DNA from 4 places in the Tatumella sp. UCD-D_suzukii genome. Region 4 is predicted to be linked to each of the others. Evidence: predicted binding sites of a transcription regulator. Region 4 holds the regulator's gene; each other region holds the start of a gene.
The links. The regulator PurR, encoded in region 4, represses purine synthesis genes. The targets are predictions, from matches to a motif close to CANGCAAACGTTTGCNTG.

Region 1 (3,190 bases), on a different contig from region 4:
AGGCGTAATAAAGCATTCCATCGCCATCACACCGACATAATCCAGTTCCTGCATAATCGCCGTCAGCATCGCTTCTGCCTGACGTTGCTGTGCGGCATCCGGCTCAGGCAGGGCAACGCTGCACAACAGGATGCCGTTATGGTGCAGGTTATGGGTCAGCGGATAAAAGACCAGGGTGCCATCGTGACCACGGGCACCCACCAGGGAAACCTCACCGGAAAAATCTATTCCCTGCTCCACGATACACTCGCCATAGCACTCTTCCGGCAGCGTCTGACAATCGCTCTCCCGCAGACGCCACTGTCCACGGCCATCATAGCCGCCGGTCCGGCGTTTCACGATGGCCAGGTCGCCAAGGCGTTTAAAGACGTCCGGCCACTGTGCCGCATCGCTCAGCAGTTGCCACGGGGCTGTGGCCAAGCCTAACTGATCGAGCAGTTGTTTCTGGGTCAGGCGATCGGCAAGGCGCGGAAAAATATCCCGGTTCACAAACGCCGGATGACTGGCCAGGGCCTGTGTCAGCGGGGTTTCCGGCCAGCGTTCGATTTCGGCGGTAATGACGCTCTCGCGGATAGGCAGGCTTTCCGGTTCAGCATCAATCCCGACAGGGTAGACGGCGATCCCCAGCGGCTCCCCCGCCTGGCGTAACATCCGTCCCAGTTGTCCGTTACCTAATACGCAAACCGGTTTCATGCCTCTGCCTCCCGCGGGTCCGGATGGTTCAGTACCGCTTCACTTTGCTGCGTCCGCCAGTCGGACAGACGTTGTGCCAGTCCGGCATCGTTGACGGCCAGGATTTGCGCGGCCAGCAGGGCAGCATTAGCGGCACCGGCTTTACCGATAGCCAGCGTCCCGACCGGGATCCCGCGAGGCATCTGCACGATAGAGTACAGGCTGTCGACACCGCTGAGCGCTGCGCTCTGTACCGGTACGCCCAGTACCGGCACCAGGGTTTTGGCAGCCAGCATCCCCGGCAGGTGAGCCGCGCCACCGGCGCCGGCAATAATCACATGAAAGCCCTGGTCCTGTGCATTCTCAGCAAAGCTGAACAGTTTGTCCGGGGTGCGGTGTGCAGACACCACTTCCACGTGGTGAGCAAGGTCCAGTTCGTTAAGAATTTCTGCAGCATACTGCATCGTAGCCCAGTCACTTTTAGAACCCATAATGATGGCGATACGGGCCGGGGCAGTATTCGACGACATGCGGTCAACTCCTGTGAGTAGATAAAAAACCTGAAGGCGGACAGGTAATACACCTTGAGAAGGGCGTGAGAATAGCATGAGTCGGGGCAGAGGAAAACGGTTGCGTCGCGACACAACCGGGCAAAATATCCTGATTTACCAGGGGAAAGCGATGAGGCTGACGCCGTCGGCATCCAGCTGGATCATGGAACCTTCCTGATGCCAGGCACCGAGGACGGCCCGCTCTGCGGGCTGCTGACCGACACTGAGACGATGAATGGCCGGACGATGGGTATGACCATGGATCAACAGGGAAGCCTGATAACGTTGCATCACGGCTTCGACGGCCTGTGGATTTACATCCATGATCTGCTGGCTTTTGGTCTGATTAGCCTGCTGACTGTCATTACGCAGTCTGACGGCGATTTTCTGACGTAGCCGCAACGGCAGCATCAGAAACAGGCGCTGTAGCCAGGGCTGGTGAACTTTCTCGCGAAACCGCAGGTAACCGGCATCATCGGTACAGAGGGTATCACCATGCATAATCAGGACGCGGTGACCATAGAGCTCCAGTAACTGCTCTTCGGGGAGTAACTGCATACCACAGCGGGCAGCGAACTTTTTCCCCAGTAAGAAATCGCGGTTACCATGGATAAACCAGATAGGGATCGTCAGGGCAGAGAGCGCCTCAGCGACCTGCTGGTGCAGCGGGTTCGGGTCATCATCCCCGATCCAGCTTTCGAACAGATCGCCCAGGATATACAGGGCTTCACATTCTGTGGCTTCACGCTGTAAAAAACGCAGAAAACCGGCAGTAATTGCCGGTTCCTGCTGACACAGATGCAAATCTGCAATAAAAAGTGTCCGCGACATTACTCGCTGATGGTCACTTTCTGAATGATGACGTCTTCTTTTGGTACGTCCTGATGCATACCGCTACGGCCGGTAGAAACCGCTTTGATTTTTTCGACCACATCCATACCTTCAACCACTTCAGCGAAGACACAGTAGCCCCAGCCCTGAACGCTTTCATCACGGAAGTTCAGGAAGTCATTATCTGCAACGTTGATGAAGAACTGTGCTGTCGCAGAGTGTGGTGCAGAGGTACGAGCCATCGCCAGCGTACCACGGGTGTTCTTCAGGCCATTGCTGGCTTCGTTACGGATTTCAGCGTTGGTGGATTTCTGCTTCATTCCTGGCTCAAAACCACCCCCCTGGATCATAAAGCCATTAATGACGCGATGGAAAATGGTGTTGTCATAAAAACCTTCACGGCAGTAGGTCAGAAAGTTTTCTACGGTAGCCGGGGCTTTATCATCGAAGGTTTTAATGACGATATCACCAAAATTAGTCTGGAAAGTGACCATAATTTCATCCTGTCATGGTTGTTGTGCAGTATTTCAGCCTTTTCTGTGACTCAGAAAGGGCATTTACGATGGCACCTTATACCATAAATTTGAGGTATGCGGCAGTAGGGGGTGCTTACCTCCGGTTACCGGACTTGCTTTACGTCGCAGTCCCGTGAAAAATACGGCACAATAACCCGAGTTATCGCACACGCAGAACAAACGCAGAAACGGAAGAGTTAAATGCTGAAAATTTATAACACTCAGAGCAGACAAAAAGAGGAATTTAAACCTATTCATGCCGGGAAAATTGGCATGTACGTGTGCGGTATTACCGTTTATGACCTGTGCCATATTGGCCATGGCCGTACATTCGTTGCCTTTGATGTGGTCTCCCGCTACTTACGTTATCTGGGATATGACCTGAAATACGTGAGAAATATCACGGATATTGATGACAAAATCATTAAACGTGCGAACGATAAAGGTGAAACTATCGGTGAACTGACGGACCGGATGATTGCCGAAATGCACCGTGATTTTGCTGCGCTGAATATCCTGCCGCCGGACGTTGAACCCCGCGCCACCCGCCATATTCCTGAAATTATCGGGCTGGTGGAAAAACTGCTGCAACGCGGACATGCGTATGTTGCCGGTAATGGC
Region 2 (3,190 bases), on a different contig from region 4:
GAGATGGGGCCGTCCGGGTAAGCGCCGGATATCGCGTGATCAACCAGGCATAACGCACTGTGCAGAAACATTCTGCACTGTCTTTGTGCAGGCAGCCTGAGTTTTGTCCCCGGTAAAAATGACTACTGCGAACAGAAAATGGCCGAAACGGCTTCTTTTCATAGTGTTTTTGTTATGACATTCGGATCAGCGAAACAGTTTAGTCATTTCTGGCCTGTTAATTGCAACTACCGGTATATCCAGCCACAGGCTTAGCCTGCTTCGAGTATCCGGATTTAGTGACGGGAGAGAAAATGAACTTAAGACGACTGAAATACTTTGTGAAAATTGTCGATATCGGCAGCCTCACTCAGGCCGCAGAGGTATTGCACATCGCTCAACCGGCACTGAGCCAGCAGGTAGCTACCCTGGAAGGGGAGATGGATCAGCAATTATTGATCCGCACCAAACGCGGGGTGACCCCGACCGATGCCGGTAAAGTGCTCTACACTCATGCCCGCAATATTCTGCGGCAGTGTGAACAGGCACAGATGGCGGTACATAATTCCGGTAATATCCTCTCAGGACAGGTCTCCATCGGGCTTGCTCCGGGAACCGCCGCGTCTTCTCTGGTGATGCCATTGCTGCGTGAAATCCGTGAGACCTGGCCGGATATTCTGGTATACCTGCACGAAAACAGTGGTCAGGCGTTGAATGAGAAAGTCATCAATGGTCAGCTCGATATGGCTTTATTGTACGATCGCACGCCGGAAAAGGGCCTGAGTTCTCAGCCACTGATGCAGAAAGAATTGTATCTGGTCGGCACCGGCGTTTCTCCGGGGGCACAGATTGATCTCTCTGAAGTGGCGGGAATGAATCTGTATCTGCCGCGTGATTACAGTGCGGTAAGACAACGGGTGGATGAAGCTTTCTCTCTGCGCCGTCTCAGTGCACATATCATTGGTGAAATTGAATCACTGTCGACATTGTCCGCAGCAATTTCCAGTGGTATGGGAGTTTCGGTATTGCCTGAATCGGCGGCAAGATCGCTCACTGCTCCGATTAATGGCTGGATGGCGAAAATCATTTCTCCGTCACTGCATCTGCCATTATCTCTGAACACCTCTTCAGCATTACCTCTGTCAGCCTCTGCCCGGGCTGTCCAGCATCGTCTGCTCGCCCTGGCTCAGCGTCCGGCGGTCACCGAACGTGAACTGATGCTGGTGAGTTAATCACCACTTTTCCCGCCGGAAGCCGCTAAACCGGCTTCCGGCTCTATTTTCCGCCCCTGAGGGACAAAAAATTATTGCCCCCGGGGGCCTCTATCATTAGGATTGGCGCCGGTAAGAAAACGTTTGCGCAGCGTATTGCGCTGACCGGGGTTTCTCCTCTCGCAGGAACTTATTCCGAATACTGAACCCGTGCTGCGTCATGGCACGGGTTTTGCTTATGTCATTTTGGGGTGGAATGAAGGTTTGTCTGTCCGGCCTGTTACCGGGCGATGACAGCCATTTCTTAAAGACTGTTATAAAATAAAAATCGTGATAAGCGAGATCTATAAAGGACCGACTCATGCTTGAAAAACTCTTTAAGTTGAAAGCACATAAGACTACTGTTCGTACAGAAGTCATTGCAGGACTAACGACCTTCCTGGCGATGGCCTATATCCTGTTTGTTAACCCGAGTATCCTCGGGGCAACCGGCATGGATAAAGGTGCAGTCTTCGTTGCTACCTGTCTGGCAGCGGCCATTGGCTCGGTGCTGATGGGAATGATTGCGAACATGCCTATCGCTCTGGCACCGGGAATGGGCTTAAATGCCTTCTTTACCTATACCGTTGTGCTGCACATGGGTTATCACTGGCAGGTCGCTCTCGGGGCGGTCTTTATTTCTGCGTTAATCTTCTTCGCATTATCTCTGTTCAAAATCCGTGAATGGATCATCAACAGTATTCCGTTACCGCTGCGCTCTGCAATAGCCGCCGGTATTGGTCTGTTCCTGGCGCTGATTGCGCTGGAAGGGGCGGGGATTGTGGTAGGTAACCAGGCAACGCTGGTCGGCTTAGGGGATCTCACTAAAGCCGGACCGTTACTGGCTATCCTGGGCTTTTTCCTGATTGTGGTTCTTGAAGCCCGCCGTATTACCGGTGCCGTACTGATCGGTATTCTGGTGATCACCGCCATTTCGATGCTGTCGGGTATGACACCTTTTGCAGGGATCTTCTCTGCGCCGCCATCTATTGCACCGACTTTCCTGAAACTGGACATCGCCGGCGCCTTTAACGTCGGACTGGTCAGCGTGATTTTTGCCTTCCTGTTTGTCGATGTCTTTGATAACTCAGGCACACTGATCGGTGTCAGCCGCCGTGCGGGTCTGACGGATGAGAAAGGAAATATCCCTGCGATGGGTAAAGCGCTGATTGCGGACAGTTCAGCAGCGCTGTTCGGTTCTCTGCTGGGGACGTCTACCACCACCAGCTTTGTTGAATCTACCGCAGGCGTCAGTGCCGGCGGACGCACCGGTCTGACCTCTGTGGTGGTCGCTATCCTGTTCCTGCTGTCACTCTTTTTCTCGCCGCTGGCAGGCAGTGTTCCTGAGTATGCGACTGCCCCGGCATTACTGTTTGTGGCGGTACTGATGACCTCCGGGCTGGCTGAAATTGACTGGAAAGATATCACCACAGCAGCTCCGGTGACGGTGACCGCGCTGGCGATGCCATTAACGTACTCTATCGCGAATGGTATTGCCTTCGGGTTTATTACCTGGACGGTGGTGAAGTTACTGACCGGTAAAGTCCGTGAAGTTAACCCGGCATTGATTATTCTGTCTGTCTTGTTTGTGATCAAGCTGGGCTGGCTCAGCGCCTGATACCTGTCATCGCTGAGATGAAAAAGGAGCTTCGGCTCCTTTTTTGTTTTATCTGCGACGCACTACTCCTGGCGTTATTCACCTGACCGGGTCCGTACTGCAAAGCTGCTGTGCCGCGGGATCCTGTTCCCGCGTCTCTCACTGACCAGCAAACGGGGACTCCCTGACAGGCAGTGGCAGAGTATCGGTAATCCCGTGTAGTCTTTTCACCCCGCCGGGTATAAAATTACATCACCGCGCTTCCACTTCCGGCGGCATCCTTTACGGCATGAATAGTGGTCGATACGCTCTCCGTTACCGGGAACCACTGATTATTCCTCCCTTTTCTGTTCAGATGATTTGG
Region 3 (3,190 bases), on a different contig from region 4:
GCCCACGGCGGATTACAGGCAGTATGCCTTATTATAAAGCGAACGGAATATTCACCGTGCTGGGATGAAAAACAACGGACGAACTTATTACCCACAAACCAGAGACAAAGATCCCCCGTTTTTCTCCGGGCCACCCACCCGGTGTCTTACCGCGACATCGCACCACTGAACGAGTGAATGTGACCAGGCGCCCTTTGCCCGGTCGCCCGCAGCGGATTACAGGCAGCAAGCCTTATTACAAAGCAAACGGAACACTCACCGTACTGATAATAAAATATCCCGACTATCGCCCTGCCCCCTGTAATCCGGTTACCGGTATTTATCTGTTAATACCGGATGACAGCACCTGATATCGGGTCAACAGCGACAAAAAAGGCGGGTTTCCCCGCCTTTTCAGACTCTGGTGATGAACTTAGTACAGCAGGCGGGCACGCAGCGTGCCCTGAATACCTTTCATCAGTTGCAGCGCTTTATCGGCGACGTCCTGCGGGGCATCGATATCGATAACCACATAACCCATGTACGGCGTGGTCTGCAGATACTGGCCCATAATATTGATGCCCTGCTCGGCAAAAATCTGGTTGATGGCCGTCAGTACGCCCGGACGGTTCTCATGGATATGCAGCAAACGGCTGGCGCTGGCGGCATGGCCTGGCAGAGAAACCTCAGGGAAGTTTACCGCTGACAACGTTGAACCGTTATCAGAGTATTTAATCAGCTTACCGGACACTTCTACGCCAATATTCTCCTGCGCTTCTTCGGTGGAACCACCGATATGCGGCGTCAGGATAACATTGTCGAACTCACACAGTGGCGAGACAAAAGGATCACTGTTGCTGGCCGGTTCCTGCGGATAAACATCGATAGCAGCACCACTCAGATGCTTGCTTGCCAGCGCGTCACACAGCGCCGGAATATCAATCACCGTTCCGCGGGAGGCATTGATCAGCAGACCGCCTTTTTTCATTGCCGCCAGTTGTTCAACCCCGATCATATTTTGTGTGTTCGGGGTTTCCGGCACATGCAGGGTGACCACATCGCTCATCCCCAGCAAATCATTCAGATGTTTTACCTGCGTCGCATTACCTAACGGGAGCTTATCTTCCACATCGTAGAAGAAAACATGCATCCCCAGGCTTTCAGCCAGCACACCCAGCTGCATGCCGATATGGCCGTAACCAATGATACCCAGTTTTTTACCACGGGCTTCAAACGAACCCTTGGCATTTTTGTTCCAGATCCCACGGTGTGCCTTGGCATTCGCTTCCGGAATACCGCGTAACAACAGCAGCAATTCACCAATCACCAGTTCAGCAACAGAGCGGGTGTTAGAGAACGGCGCATTGAAGACCGGGATACCGCGTTTTGCCGCCGCATCAAGGTCAACCTGATTAGTCCCGATGCAGAAGCACCCTACCGCCACTAATTTTTCTGCGGCCGCAAACACTTCTTCGGTCAGGTGGGTACGGGAGCGGATCCCGACAAAGTGTGCATCGCGAATCGACTCTTTCAGGGATTCGGTATCCAGTGCACCTTTATGAAATTCAATATTGGTATAGCCCGCTGCACGAAGATTATCCAGCGCTGTCTGATGAACACCTTCCACCAGCAGAAACTTAATTTTGTCTTTTTCCAGTGATACCTTTGCCATTGCCCGACCTTATGGTTGACGATATTGAGACGAATATAAGTATTTCTTCTGTCAACATAACAAAATTTCCGCTACGGGCAACAGAAAACCGCTCCCGGTTTCAGGCTGCCCGCACGACGGTTTCAGCAGATTTCGATAAAAAGAAAACGATTACGTCTGCAGGAAAGCAGAATTTATCAACTGCTGTTTTAAATGTGATATAAATCACTAAAATAAACTCAAAAAAAAGACGTCTCTCAGACGCCTTTCTTCAATGTGATCACACCATCTTCTGTACCAATCAGCGCAACATCAGCCCCTCTGGCCGCAAATAGCCCGACCGTCACTACACCCGGTAATGCATTGATTTTACGCTCAAGCTCCGCCGGATTGACAATGCTGAGGTTGTAAACGTCAAGAATAATATTCCCGTTATCTGTTACCACATGCTGTCGATATTCCGGTAACCCACCCATTTTCACCAGTTCCCTGGCAACATACGCCCTGGCCATCGGAATAACCTCGACCGGTAATGGGAAATGCCCCAGAACATCCACCTGTTTGCTGGCATCGGCGATGCAGATAAACTGCTCTGCCACCGCGGCGATGATTTTCTCGCGGGTGAGCGCAGCGCCGCCACCTTTAATCATCTGCATTTGCGGGTTGATTTCATCTGCACCATCTACATACACCGATAACTGATCGACATTATTCAGGTCGATGACCGGGATACCGCAGGCCAGCAATTTTGCCGTCGAATCTTCAGAACTGGATACAGCCCCTTCAATGTCATGCTTCATGGTGGCTAGTGCATCAATAAAATGAGCAACGGTACTGCCGGTACCCACACCTACTACCGCTCCGGGACGGACATACTTCAGTGCTGCCTGACCCACTGCTTTTTTTAATTCATCACGGCTCATGATATGTTAAACCTGTACGCTCTGTTCGTCAGCGTAGTATAAAACAAGCAAAAGAAAAAAAACCTACTCTTGCTGGCAAGTTCCCATGTTTTATAAAACCGTCAGCAAAATTACGGAGATACTATCTTAGTGCGCGTCAGTGAACTTAACCGGGGATATGTTTTCCCTGCAGCCGAGAGAAAACACCCATGAAACGCCCGGATTACCGAACCCTTCAGGCCCTGGATGCAGTGATACGAGAGCGGGGTTTTGAACGCGCTGCACAAAAGTTATGCATTACCCAGTCAGCTGTTTCACAGCGTATTAAACAGCTGGAGAATCTTTTTGGTCAGCCCCTGCTGGTCCGTACTGTTCCTCCCCGCCCCACCGAGCAGGGTCAGAAGTTACTGGCGTTACTGCATCAGGTAGAGATGCTGGAAGAGCAGTGGCTGGCGGACGAATCGGGCGGCAGTACACCGCTACTGCTGTCTATCGCAGTTAACGCCGACAGCCTGGCAACCTGGTTACTGCCGGCTCTGAAAGATGTGCTGGCCGACTCACCGGTACGACTTAACCTGCAGGTAGAAGATGAAAGCAGGACACAGGAACGTCTGCGCCGCGGTGAGGTTGTAGGAGCGGTGAGTATTCAGCCTCAGGC
Region 4 (3,190 bases):
AGCCCAGCAACGGGGCCAGTGCCGGTGACAGTGCGACCAGGGGCATGATGGTGGCAAAAATCTTCTGACTACGTGAAGCCGGATAATGGTCCAGCACCAGTGACTGCCAACTGACGGCGGCGGCACAGACACCGATGGCCTGGATAAAACGCAGGGCCAGTAACATCACCGGAGATGTCACCCATAGCATGGCCAGGCAACTGGCCGCGAAAATTCCCAGCCCGCACAGTAATACCGGTTTCCGTCCTGTCACATCAGACAGGGGGCCCCACAGCAACTGACCGCAGGCAAAACCGGCCAGAAACAGGCTCAGGCTGGCGCTGATCACCCCGGCGCTGGTGCCCAGGTCCTGTTTCATTGCACCAAAGGCAGGTAAATACATATCCGTAGCCAGAAAGCCCAGCATACTGAGTAAGGCCAGATAAATTAAAAACAACACCGGATGCCTCATGACATCTCCTCTGATAAAAATTTCGCGCAAAGTGTAAAAGGGTGCATTGCTTGTTGTGAATCGGTAATATTTGAGATTAACGTTTAAAAAATTTGAAAGGTCATTATGTGGTCTGAATATGCACTCGAAGTCGTCGATGCGGTATCAAGGAATGGCAGCTTCAGTGCAGCGGCCAGAGAGCTTCATCGCGTGCCTTCGGCGATCAGTTATACGGTCAGGCAGCTTGAGGAGTGGCTGGCGGTGCCTTTATTTGAGCGTCAGCACCGGGACGTCGTTCTCACTCCGGCAGGTGAACATTTTGTCCGTGAAAGCCGCGGGGTTATCAAAAAAATGCAATCCACCCGTCGGCAATGTCAGCAACTGGCGAATGGCTGGCGGGGGCAGGTAAGCATTGCCGTGGACAGGATTGTTAAACGACAACGTATGCAGCAACTGGTGACCGATTTTTATCGTCATTTCTCTGATATCGAACTGCACATCAGTGAAGAAGTCTTTAACGGGGTATGGGATGCGCTGGCTGATGGCAGGGTGGACATGGCTATCGGTGCAACCCGGGCCGTGCCGGTGACCGGGCGTTTTGATTTCCGTGATATGGGCCACCTGAACTGGCGGTGCATTGTCAGTGCCGACCACCCTCTGGCTAACGGCGGCCCGCCGGGAGAGGAGAGGTTACGTGCCTGGCCCTCACTGATGCTGGAAGATACCTCCCGGGCATTGCCACGACGTATCACCTGGTCGCTGGATAACCAGCGGCGTATGCCGGTGCCGGACTGGCAGACCGGGCTCGACTGCGTGAGGGCCGGGTTATGTGTAGCCATGGTACCTGGCCACCTGGCCAGGCCACTGCTATCCCGGGGGGAAGTCAGGGAATTACAGTTACCTGCACCGTTTCCGGAAAGCCCCTGTTGTGTCAGTTGGGCCGGGGAGCGGAGTTCACCGGCCCTGCGGTGGATTCTGGACTACCTCGGGGATACCGACACACTGAACCAGGAATGGCTGAGGGAATAAAAGGTGTGCTTAACGACGATAATCGACAAAAGGACCATCAATCACCGAGCGACGTTCAATCAGTCGCGGGTTCACCTCAATGGTTTGGGGTTCATCGCGTTTATTGACGATACGATCCAGCAACATTTCCAGGGCTTTTTCACCCAGTTCACGTTTAGGCTGGTGAATAGTGGTCAGCGCCGGGCTGAAGTAACGTGAATTACGTACGTTGTCATAGCCGATCACTGATATATCCTGCGGTACGCGTAATCCCTGTTCGTCAGCCGCACAAATGGCACCCATAGCCATAATATCGCCACCGCAGAACACGGCGGTAGGCAGTTGCGGTTGCGAAAGCAACTGCTGCATCGCCTGATAGCCGGACTCCGGTTCGAAATCACCCTGTACCAGCCATTCATCACGCAGGGTGATACCGGCTTCCTGTAACGCTTTCAAAAAGCCTGACAGGCGTCCGCCGCCGGTGTTGCGTTCCATCTGGCCCGGGATACAGCCGATATCACGATGGCCACGTTCTATCAGGTAGCGTCCGGCCATATATCCGCCCCGGAAGGCATTATCCAGGATGGTGTCGGTAAAGTCCCCACGGGAAACTCCCCAGTCCATAACGACCATCGGAATATTACGGTTCTGTTCCAGCATATCCAGCAGATCCTGTGGGTATTCTGCACACATAACCAGCAGACCATCGACACGCTTTTGTGCCATCATCGACAGATAGGCACGCTGTTTTTTCAGATCATTATCGGCATTGCCGAGGATCAGGGTATAACCGTGCTCAAAGCATTTCTTTTCGATAACTTCGATGATCTCTGCAAAATAAGGAGCTTCCAGAGAGGTCGACAGCAATCCTATGGTCCGGGTGTTATTCACTTTCAGACTTCTGGCGACGGCACTCGGGGAATAATGCAATTCATTAATTGCCTCCCGGACGGCCTTACAGGTGTCTTCCGCAACAAAGCGGGTCTGATTAATGACATGTGAAACAGTGGTGGTGGAAACCCCTGCTCGCTTCGCCACGTCTTTAATAGTTGCCATTCAATTCTTACTCCGGGTTTATCATTATTCTGTGCTGGCTGAGTTAATCGTTTGCGTTTACCCTGACTCCGGCAATCGTTCGTAGTGTAGGGGGGACGATTTACCTGTGACGGGACGATAATAGCGCTTGAAATTTCAGCACGCATCATCGTTGCGCAACGAAGGGCGGCAATTCTAGCAAGGTCAGGACAATAAAACGAGATTTTTGCGCAACAGTGTGGTAATTATAATAATATCCATACAGTTATTGTGCTTATGAGAAGGGGGACGCATTGATACTGATCTTAAACTGGCACTGACCACCACGATTGTTGCTTTATTGATGATTTCTGCATTCAGTTTTACAGCAATTCTGCATTAACCGGGGTCTCCCGGCTTGCGGGAGTGCAGTGCTGTCCCGCAACAGATAATAAAAAAGCCTGAACACTGTTCAGGCTTTTTTATGCTTTCGGCCCGGGAAGGGGCAGTAGCCTGTACTCTCTTAACGAACGGTACTCGGGGTCATTACCCGGCGGGCACCGATGTAGTGGCTCTGCCAGTATTCGTTGCTCAGGGCACTGATTTGAATATCTTTGCCGGTGCGGGGGGACTGAATAAATTTCCCGTCACCCAGGTAGACTCCCACATGGTCAGCTTTTTCACGGCCATGAATATGGAAGAAGACCAGGTCACCTTTTTCCAGCTGATTACGTTTAA

Region 1: purE (5-(carboxyamino)imidazole ribonucleotide mutase) is a predicted target of PurR. The motif match lies at 1,292-1,309, and genes of this name have one in related genera.
Region 2: CG67_RS02085 (NCS2 family permease) is a predicted target of PurR. The motif match lies at 1,324-1,341, and genes of this name have one in related genera.
Region 3: serA (phosphoglycerate dehydrogenase) is a predicted target of PurR. The motif match lies at 1,791-1,808, and genes of this name have one in related genera.

The regions. Positions count from the first base shown of each region.
Region 1 is NZ_JFJX01000029.1:72,045-75,234, reverse strand. Features, by position in the region: gene purK (5-(carboxyamino)imidazole ribonucleotide synthase) at 1-693, opposite strand, end outside; gene purE (5-(carboxyamino)imidazole ribonucleotide mutase) at 690-1,202, opposite strand; gene lpxH (UDP-2,3-diacylglucosamine diphosphatase) at 1,338-2,054, opposite strand; gene ppiB (peptidylprolyl isomerase B) at 2,054-2,548, opposite strand; gene cysS (cysteine--tRNA ligase) at 2,771-3,190, shown strand, end outside.
Region 2 is NZ_JFJX01000004.1:7,915-11,104, reverse strand. Features, by position in the region: gene nac (nitrogen assimilation transcriptional regulator NAC) at 294-1,211, shown strand; gene CG67_RS02085 (NCS2 family permease) at 1,552-2,847, shown strand.
Region 3 is NZ_JFJX01000049.1:298,879-302,068, forward strand. Features, by position in the region: gene serA (phosphoglycerate dehydrogenase) at 413-1,651, opposite strand; gene rpiA (ribose-5-phosphate isomerase RpiA) at 1,888-2,553, opposite strand; gene CG67_RS09575 (LysR family transcriptional regulator ArgP) at 2,742-3,190, shown strand, end outside.
Region 4 is NZ_JFJX01000012.1:252,700-255,889, forward strand. Features, by position in the region: gene punC (purine nucleoside transporter PunC) at 1-451, opposite strand, end outside; gene punR (DNA-binding transcriptional activator PunR) at 557-1,459, shown strand; gene purR (HTH-type transcriptional repressor PurR) at 1,469-2,494, opposite strand; gene CG67_RS18775 (YnhF family membrane protein) at 2,766-2,855, shown strand; gene CG67_RS05265 (C40 family peptidase) at 2,976-3,190, opposite strand, start outside.